3 regions of the Paenibacillus sp. FSL E2-0190 genome follow, and region 1 is predicted to be linked to each of the others. Evidence: predicted binding sites of a transcription regulator. Region 1 holds the regulator's gene; each other region holds the start of a gene.
What was found. Region 1 encodes LexA, which represses DNA repair genes until DNA is damaged. Its sites were predicted from a motif close to CGAACATATGTTCG; they were not measured.
Positions count from the first base shown of each region.

Region 2: a site for LexA is predicted at 1,217-1,230, ahead of recA (recombinase RecA). Genes of this name have one in related genera too.
Region 3: a site for LexA is predicted at 1,268-1,281, ahead of NST25_RS23225 (YolD-like family protein). Genes of this name have one in related genera too.

Region 1 is NZ_CP150306.1:3,875,074-3,878,356, reverse strand. It holds gene NST25_RS16930 (hypothetical protein) at 1-42, opposite strand, end outside; gene NST25_RS16925 (hypothetical protein) at 265-645, opposite strand; gene NST25_RS16920 (L,D-transpeptidase) at 796-1,134, opposite strand; gene lexA (transcriptional repressor LexA) at 1,313-1,939, opposite strand; gene NST25_RS16910 (LysM peptidoglycan-binding domain-containing protein) at 2,191-2,604, shown strand; gene NST25_RS16905 (DUF896 domain-containing protein) at 2,714-2,923, shown strand; gene NST25_RS16900 (hypothetical protein) at 2,973-3,283, shown strand, end outside.
Region 2 is NZ_CP150306.1:4,219,876-4,223,158, reverse strand. It holds gene NST25_RS18525 (competence/damage-inducible protein A) at 1-999, shown strand, start outside; gene recA (recombinase RecA) at 1,300-2,364, shown strand; gene NST25_RS18515 (RecX family transcriptional regulator) at 2,475-3,200, shown strand.
Region 3 is NZ_CP150306.1:5,274,985-5,278,267, forward strand. It holds gene NST25_RS23215 (M15 family metallopeptidase) at 1-614, opposite strand, end outside; gene NST25_RS23220 (hypothetical protein) at 732-896, shown strand; gene NST25_RS23225 (YolD-like family protein) at 893-1,228, opposite strand; gene NST25_RS23230 (hypothetical protein) at 1,444-2,004, opposite strand; gene NST25_RS23235 (PH domain-containing protein) at 2,122-2,610, shown strand; gene NST25_RS23240 (glycosyl hydrolase) at 2,684-3,283, opposite strand, start outside.

The DNA.
Region 1 (3,283 bases):
AACTCCTAAAATAGCAAATAAGTACATCAGGATAATCAGCATATAATCACACCTCCTAGTTATCTCATTAGACTCAAATTGTTGCTTATTGAAAGATATGCCTGAATGATCTCCACTAGTATCTTTTAAAAGGGAAATTCGTGGAATTATAGGATCGGCTTCACGATTAACCCAAAAAAAGCACCCAGAGAAACCTTCCGATTCTGCAAATGATGCAAAATTGGGGGTTGCTGCAAGAGTGCTTTTTAAGGTGATTATGTAAACCTATAGAAAATTGAAGGCAGTGATATGATCGGTATAAACAATCAGCTGTTTGTATTCGATCGGAGTCCCATAACTAGCATAAGGTCTTACAGTAACGTCATTGAGGACAACAAAGTTATAGCTGAAATTTTTATCAGGGTGTTCTGCTCCCAAATAAGATATGTATTCGTCTACAATTACATCATCCATCAAAGATTTTAAATCAAATACATCCTCTTTGTTGGAGACGGTTGGAGAGACGATTCCCTGAATGCTGCCAAAAGAGGTGAGCAAATTCACTTTTTTTCCACTAGCTTGTTCATCATTTAAAAGTAAACCGGACAGCTTACCCAGTGCATCGACTTTAAAATCGACGAGGGTTCTAATTTTTGAATTATTCAAACTAAACACATCCTTTTCAATTTGCAATCCTGTTAACAATATTCGACATATAATCACCAAACTCCTAGTATGCTAATGAAAAAATACTTACTTATGTAATGCCCCCCATTTTTTAATGTGATTTGGGGGTTGCCGAGCCTCCATTCGAATTTAATTTCTTATCGTTACTCGTGTGCCTATAAGGACAATAGCAGCGAGTGCTAACACATCCTCGTTGTACATCCGGATGCAGCCGTGGGACACCTCTTTCCCAATGGAGGAAGGGTCATTGTTTCCATGAATTCCGTAGTGTGGTTTAGACAGTCCCATCCAAAAAACACCGAAGGGACCCCCTGGGTCGGGTTGTTTGTTAATAATAGTGAATTCACCCACTGGGGATTGGGTTAACATCTTACCGATGCCGACAGGGAAACCTCTAATCACAATATCATTGTCCAGAAGATATAACATTCGTTGGGTCAGATCTACAATAATTCGGTAGTTGGGCATTATACGCAACACTCCTTTCTAATTAGGATATGAGCAGAACGCCTAAAGGGTTATTCATAGAAAATGGCCATTTTAGCCATTGGGAACAAATGTTCGTAAGTGGTTGGAAAAGCAAAAAAACGTAGAAAAAAGGCTGTTCCGCATATGCGGAACAGCCTTTTATGTTAGAAGTGCATACTTAGTGGATATCTCGAAACAATCCGATGACTCTTCCGAGAATAGTTACGCGATTAAGGCGAAGCGGCTCATAAGCTGGATTCTCCGGCTGAAGCCGTATATGATCACGTTCCTTGTAAAAGGTCTTAACGGTTGCTTCATCTTCTTCGGTCATGGCTACAACGATATCTCCGTTGTCCGCTGTTTGTTGTTGGCGAACAATCACATAGTCACCATTCATAATGCCTGCGTCCACCATACTATCACCCATGACAGACAGCATAAATACTTTGTTGTCACCTACATAGTGAGTAGGAAGTGGGAAGTAGTCTTCGATATTCTCTGTAGCAGTGATAGGTACCCCGGCGGTAACTTTACCTACGACAGGAATCCGTGAGATGGTCTGCGCGAATTGGTGAACATTCTCTGAATCCTCTTGGCCTAGTAATTCTATTGCACGTGGCTTCGTTGGATCTCGACGAATAAGTCCCTTCTTCTCAAGCCGGTCCAAATGACCGTGAACTGTGGAGCTGGAAGCAAGGCCAACAGCTTCTCCAATTTCCCGGACGGAAGGTGGATAACCCTTGCTGCGGACTTCGCTTCGTATAAATTCCAGGATCGCCAGCTGGCGACTTGAAATCTTTGACATTGGAATCAACCCCATATAGTAATGTTTGGGAAAATTATAACATAGAACTACCGTTCGCACAAACATAAGTTCTAACTATTATAAATATAAATCTGCTAGAGTTAAAAAATGGTAGACAAATGATAATAAAATGAACCGCTTGAGTCTCTCGAAAAAAAGAGAACAATTGTTCTGAAATAGTATTGAACAAAACACATGTTCGTGTTATTATAAATTCGAAAGTAAGAACAAGTGTTTGGAGGATGATGATTATGCTAAAATACAGTACATACCGCAGCATCTACGATAAGGCCCCAGTGGTTGAATCTATAGGACATAATGACGTTGCACGTAATTCCGCTAAGGTGAAAGAGATAACGGAACGTTTGCTTGGAGGGATGATTTCGTTGTTCCCTCAAGATTTCTTTATTAAGTTAATATTGATTTTCGTGCTAGTATTATCTGGCCTAACAGTAGTGGGAAATGTATTTGCAGGATCGACGACTATAATGAAGGAAGAGAAGCGGATTGTGGTTGAACGTGGAGATACACTATGGAGTATTGCTCTTAAGAATAAACCAGCTGATATGAAGACAGTTGTTTATATAGAAGGAATTAAACGTTCAAGTGGGATTAAGAGTAGTCAAATTAACGCTGGAGACATACTTACTTTACCTATTTATTAATTTTCTGAGAACATAATAGAATGACCAGTAGAGCTTGCAGGGAGTAGATCTTGACAAGCTCTTTTTCTCATGGCAGAGTTAGAATTAATTTATAGGGGGAGGGAAAGTATTGAATATTGATGAGTTGGTCGCGCGAATTAACGAATTGGCACGCAAACAGAAGAGCGTAGGCCTTAATCAAGAGGAAGTGGCGGAACGCGCCAAGCTTCGTGAAATTTACCTGGGGAATATCCGCAATAACTTCCGAGCACAATTAAATACTATTGAAATAGTAGATAACGATGAGCATGAACAAGGTAACAAAGGGCTTAAACATTAGCTCGCTGTTCCTTTTCATAGATATTTCAGGATGACTAGGGGGAACGCACATGGCCCGTTCTTGGGAAAGAATGGTTCAACGCAACACACAGCAAATCAACAAGCAAAGAAAGAAACAAGGCAAGGATACGATTTATGCCTCTAAATCTCCTACCCAGAATGCCGAAGTCTTTAAAGGTCGCAACATTGCATTTCCGGTAGTGTTAGTGATACTTGGCACTATGTTTTGGGTAGTTGGTTCTATTGATCAGGCCAAAGGTAATGGCATGCTGGCTAATTGGCTGGGAGTAGTACTGTACTATTTGCTGGCAGCGCTATTGTTCTTCCGTCGTCCGTACTTAAAGGTGGAAAAAGCAAGACT
Region 2 (3,283 bases), 340 kb from region 1:
GATCATGTACAACGTTTCTTTGATGATCGTAAGATCGTTATGACCGAAAATAACCGCAAACAGGCACTTATAATTGAAGGAACTACACCGTTGCCGAATGAAATCGGTCTTGCGGTTGGGATTGCTTTTGAGCATGAGAAGAAATATTATATTGTGCTTCCAGGTCCACCTCGTGAGATGAAACCGATGTTCGTAGATAAAGCAGTACCGTGGCTACAGCAGCACGCCTTGACGAACGAAACACCGCTTTATTCAAAAATGCTCAAATTTGCCGGCATCGGAGAATCACTGCTGGAGGACAAGCTCATCGAACTGATTCGCAGTCAGACTGATCCAACGATTGCTCCGTATGCCAAAGAGGGAGAGGTAACTGTTCGTATTTCGACAAAGGCCCCTTCTGAGCATGAAGCTACAAAGAAGCTGGAGATACTGGAACAACAAATCAAGGAGATTTTGCCGGAACATTTGTATGCGAACATTGATGTGCCGCTGGAGCAATTGATTGTGGATTGGATGGCGGATGCCGGCCTGACCTTAAGTGCGGCAGAGAGCTGCACCGGAGGTTTGCTGATGGAGAGCATAACAAATATTCCAGGCAGTGCTTCGATGTTTGCCGGCGGTATCGTCTGCTATTCGAATGACCTAAAGAAAAAGCTACTGAATGTGCCAAGTGCTTATTTGGAGGGACCCAATGCTCCTGGAGCCGTAAGTCGAGAAGTTGCCGAGGTGTTGGCTGACCAAGTGAGAATGATTGCAGACAGCAATTTCGGCTTATCTGTTACGGGTGTGGCTGGACCGGGTTATTCTGAGCGCAAGCCTGTTGGACTTGTATTTATCGGCTTGGCTGAACGGGGACGTAAGACAGAGGTCTATGAGCTTAATCTTAAAGGTACACGGGAAAATATCCGGTTGCGTACTGTAAAGGCTCTGCTGTATCGTCTGTGGCGGAGACTTGAGGAACGCAAGGTGGAGACACCTCTTGAGGGTTCAGACTTGTAATGGGAGATTAGCCCAGTTATAATAAACACATACGGAAGAACCGTGGCACTGAGATTTCTTTGCTGCGGTTTTTTGTATATTTGCAGAGATTTTGATCACGATGACTACTCATGATCATAAGTCGTTGATGTCCGGTGAAGTGGGGAATTTAATTAACTTCTATCTCCGGAGGGAGGCTTACAATAAAAGGGATAAATAACGCCCAAGACAAAAAAAACGAATGTATGTTCGAAAAAAAGCTTGGCAAGACCTTAAAAACACGTTATTATATTACTATAAACAGTGAAGGAAGTGGTCTGATTGTCAGATCGTCGTGCAGCGCTTGATATGGCGCTTCGTCAAATAGAAAAACAATTTGGTAAAGGTTCGGTAATGAAACTGGGAGAATCCACGCATATGCAAGTGGAAGTTGTACCTAGCGGATCTTTGGCACTTGATATTGCGTTAGGTATAGGCGGACTTCCAAAGGGACGTATTATTGAAGTATATGGACCGGAATCTTCAGGTAAAACAACAGTTGCTCTTCATGCTATTGCAGAAGTGCAAAGACAAGGCGGACAAGCTGCATTTATCGATGCCGAGCATGCGCTTGATCCGAAATATGCACGTAACTTGGGCGTAAATATCGATGAGTTGCTGCTTTCTCAGCCAGACACGGGTGAACAAGCGCTGGAAATCGCCGAAGCACTCGTTCGTAGTGGAGCCGTTGATATTATTGTCGTTGACTCCGTTGCTGCTTTGGTACCTAAGGCTGAAATTGAAGGCGATATGGGTGATTCCCATGTCGGATTGCAGGCTCGCTTGATGTCTCAAGCGCTTCGTAAGCTTTCTGGTGCCATTAGCAAATCCAATACGATCGCTATCTTTATCAACCAGCTTCGTGAGAAGATCGGTGTTATGTTCGGTAACCCTGAGACAACTCCGGGTGGTCGTGCATTGAAATTCTACTCTTCTGTACGTTTAGATGTACGTCGCGTAGAGAGCATCAAGATGGGGAACGATGTGGTTGGTAACCGTACTAAGATCAAGATTGTGAAGAATAAAGTAGCCCCTCCTTTTAAACAGGCTGATGTTGATATTATGTACGGTGAAGGGATTTCCAAAGAGGGAAGTCTTGTAGATATCGGTACTGAAATGGATATCGTGAATAAGAGTGGTGCATGGTATTCCTACGAAGGCGAGCGTCTCGGTCAAGGCCGTGAGAATGCTAAACAGTTTTTGAAGGAACATCAGGATATTGCCCTTATTATTGAGAATAAGATCCGTGAAGCAAGTAATTTATCCACTATTGTTGCTGCGCCGAAGAATGAAGATATTATTGCAGAGCAAGAAGAAGAAGAGAAATTGCTTCTCGAAATCGAATAGTATATTAAGCAATAGGACGCCCTGTGATTGATTGTTGCAGGGTGTCTTTTCTTAACAAGTAATGAAAGTAAGACGATAACCGATCTATTGCTACGAGGTGACAAACAACTATGGTAATACAACTGGATTTTGAAGCAGAAGAACAAGATGAGCAGGTGTTATCTGATTTTCCTGAAGGAGAACTCTTAGAGATCACTAAAGTAGAACGTCAAAAGAAATCTGACCACCGTTATATCATACATTTCGGAGCATATAACATGACTGTGCACGAGGACGTCATGATTAAATATCGAATGATTACTGGTAATTCTTTTATGAAGGCTGATTTGGTTGAAATTGTTGTAGCTGATGAGCGTCAACGAGCTTATGTAGAAGGCCTCCGTTATCTAGAACGTAAACCACGCACCGCTATGGAAATGACTCGCCGTTTACGCCAGAAGGAAATAGGAGAGACTATTATTGCGGAAGTGGTGCAGCGGCTGCAGGAGGAAAGACTTCTTGATGACCCTTTATATGCTAAGCAATGGGCAGAGCAACGAATAGCGAACCAGCGGAAAGGGAAGATGTGGATTCGACAAGAGCTACGTGAGAAAGGGATTGACAAAACCCTTATATCGGAAGCTTTGGAGAATATTACTCCTGAACAAGAGCTGGAGAGCGCACTCGAAACTGGGCGCAAGAAATGGAATCTCATCCGTGGAGAAGCTTCAGATAAGCGAAGAAAGACTGGAGCCTTCCTTATGCGCCGTGGATTTTCGGGCGATATGGTTCGCCAAGTGATCAATACTTTACTTGCGGAAGACAATTATGAAGGTGAAGATGAGGAGTTTTACTAGAATCACTGATTCTCTTGACATTAATGCGTATATCGACTCTCTTGACAATGTCTTTTTATAAATAATAAAATATAACATGAATC
Region 3 (3,283 bases), 1.4 Mb from region 1:
GCACGTATGGGTACATAGGTTGTTCCGGTGTCGAGAACGCCATCGGTAAGCTTGCGGCCGTTTAGGTTAATGGTCACTGTAACGTCTTTGTTCACCTGATCATCCCCTCCGGTAATCTTTTTTAAAGCCTCTTTGGCTTGGTCCGTCGTTGGACGTTTACCTGCCCGAAGTTGATCTATAGTTAAACCGAAAGTCATTTGCAGATGTGAATAATCTTTAAAAGAGGTCCAGTCTCCGCCCCATTCTAAACCAAGCCGCTTAGCCTCCTGTACAACCTCTTGCCAATCTGCTGTCTTATCCTTATCACCATCACGATTGATATCCCAAGAAAGGCTAGTGCCATTCGGCAGCAAAAGCGCAAAATCAAACGCAAGACCATAATTATGATAGCTGGTACCGCCTTTAGCGTTGGTAACTATCGGTCCTGGTTTGCTTCTACCCTGCGCATACAAAGCATTTTGCTCAGCAATGGTCCGTAGACCCTGAGTAATAACGATAGGGACTCCTCTCGCATGGCTTTGCTGAATCAAAACATTCGCACCTGCCGCCAAGACAGGATGAAGCCCGACCAGACGCGCCGCGGATTTTTCCCTCAATTGCTCCAAAGTCAGCATAGAATCACCCCTTTGGTATATTCAATGATGCCGCTGCCCTATTTGCCTGTACCCCTGTCCCCTTTAGGATGATTTCCACAAAAAAGGACAAAATATTTAACGAAAGGTGGGAGACATATGGATATTCATAGCGATAGCTATAAAGTTGCAGCCCTTAGTGAACAGGAAGAAGCACTGGAAATTATTCGGAATGCTGAAGCTTCCATTGCACATCTGACTGGTAATCCTACCGTTACCTTAATCGCTTATGAAAAAAGCGAAGGCAACGGTTCTCAGCATTAAACGATGTAGACCTCGACAATATCATCCACATCGATCCACTTCCATTCCTCCGCCCACTGCAGCTTAAACTCACGCGAGTGGGTGTGAATGGAAGTCACAAAACCACTTAACATCGTATTTTCAAAAGGGTCAAAAAGAATAACTGTCACTCGTGCATGACTCCGCAACGACAAAGCCAGTGTACATTCAATCTCCTCCAGCTTCTGCTCATCCAGAATAGGCTTGATGCGGCGCAGCGTTTCCCGTTCATCTCTTATAATTCGTATCTTATGCTCCGGCAGCATCATGCGGCTGCTTTCCCACAGCCCGTTTTTCTCCAGCTTTTTGCCCATGGTAACCCCTCCTTAATTATATATCTATTCCTCTGAACACGAACGTATGTTTGTATTATATCCGCATCTTCGCATATTAATCAATAATCAGGAAAAAGATACCTTTTTCGGAGGCTCTATTTTATCTAGAAGATGTATAATAATGTATATCTATTCAAGCTAAAATTCGCAGCAAAAAGACGCTGACAGATAAACTGCGCAGCGCCTGATTTGATTTATTCTTGAACAACGTCCCCAGACTCTGAGGTAGCCTGACCTTCGGAGTCTATAAGTCCTGTTGCTTCTCTTGCCTCGTTAAGCTTGGAAATACCGAATAACATCGCTACATCAGCGTTCTGATTCAATTCATTAAATTGCTCAGCCGTAACGTTTGCGGAATCAGCACCTTGAGAGGCCTCTTCTTTTAAAGAATAAGCACTTTCAAAGGCAACTTTAGACTCTTCGAGCAACTTACGAATGTCTTCAGGCAAGCTGGAGGAAATTTTTACTTTCTCGGCTTGATTCGATAAATCAGTTGCGGTACTCTGGAATTGCTTAATTTTCTTCTCCAACTGCTTGTCCGTGAGTTCTCCTGCTGAATAACCCGCAATGGCTTCGTTGAACTCCGCTAAAGAAGTTTTTCCTGACTCTTCAAGTTTAGACATTTCATTGTAGAAGTTTTGCACGGTCTCCTGCACTTCTTCCTCCGTGGCAGGTGCCGATGAAGTTGAATTATTGCTGCAGGCGCTAAGGATGACAGTCATCATCAGCATTCCTATTAGTAAAGCTTTTTTCATTATTTATCCCTCCACTTAACAGGATAATGTCGGTTTGTGTAAAGCGCAAATGAAATATATGTAAAATGACTGTTATGTTATAATTATTTTAATTGTGATCAGGAAAGGAGAGTATTTATGCCTTATTGCACCACCTGTGGAGCGGAATACAAGCAGGGCGCTAAATTTTGTGGAGAATGTGGAACCAGCCTTGACGGCACTGCTCCAGTAACCGCTCATCGACCCGCAGTAGATAATCATGTCATCCAAGAAGTCGTGCTCTGGAAAGGCAAACCTGCCGGCATCTCGGATCGACTCAAAGGAATCGTAGGACTTAACACAACTTCATATACCATTACAAGTCAGCGTATTATGGTAAAGACCGGACTTATCGGTAAAAATGTTGAAGAAATCGAATTGCTGCGCGTACGCGATTTATCCGTAAAACAGTCTATCATGGACCGGATGCTTGGCATTGGATCATTAACTGTATTTTCTGATGATGCCTCAGCGCCTCAGCTTCTTTTCCGAAAAATCCATGATGCCCAAACCGTCAAAGATGTTCTGCGCAAAGCCGTTCGTGACGAGAAGATCGCCAACAACATTAGCTACCGCGAGCAAATTTAAGACGTTCATACGTAAAAAGGCCCCGGAAAACCGGGGCTTTTTGCTTGCGCTTGCACACTTGAAGTACTCTTTTTTAAGGAAGATAAAATGCCCCCGCTGGGATAACCCCCTTGATCTGGCTCGGACTCTCCCACTGCAAAACAACCCGGGCGTCGCCCGCATTCTCATAATACTCCACCTTTATTTCATACGGCTTACCTGCAATCAGGTTTATGCTCCCTTTTCGTTCCTGGCCGCTCTGATTCACCCAACTATCAATGACTAGCCCGCCATCAATCCATACCCGTATCCCATCATCAGAGTAGGAATAAATGGTATACACCTCGCTAAAAGCAGCCGTCAGCTTCCCACTCCACCGCACAGAGAATGCATCTACACGAATGGCAGGATCAGGCGAACCTTGTCTCCATGAAAAGTTAATATTGGCATCCGTTCGCAACAGTGCAGGCGTGCCGCTGAGCGTCATGTTATTGTAATATTGGCCACATAGTCCACTCTCCAGCACACTATCCCCGATAGCAGCGAAAGCGGCGGCCTCAGCAGCATACTCCTCTCGTGTGAATACCATTTTATCGTTCATAAAAGCTTTTATCACAGCATCGGTATTCTTCTCATAGAGGAGTTTCCCCCAGGTCAGCTGATAAGACCATTTGGGCTGTGTTTTGGACAACAG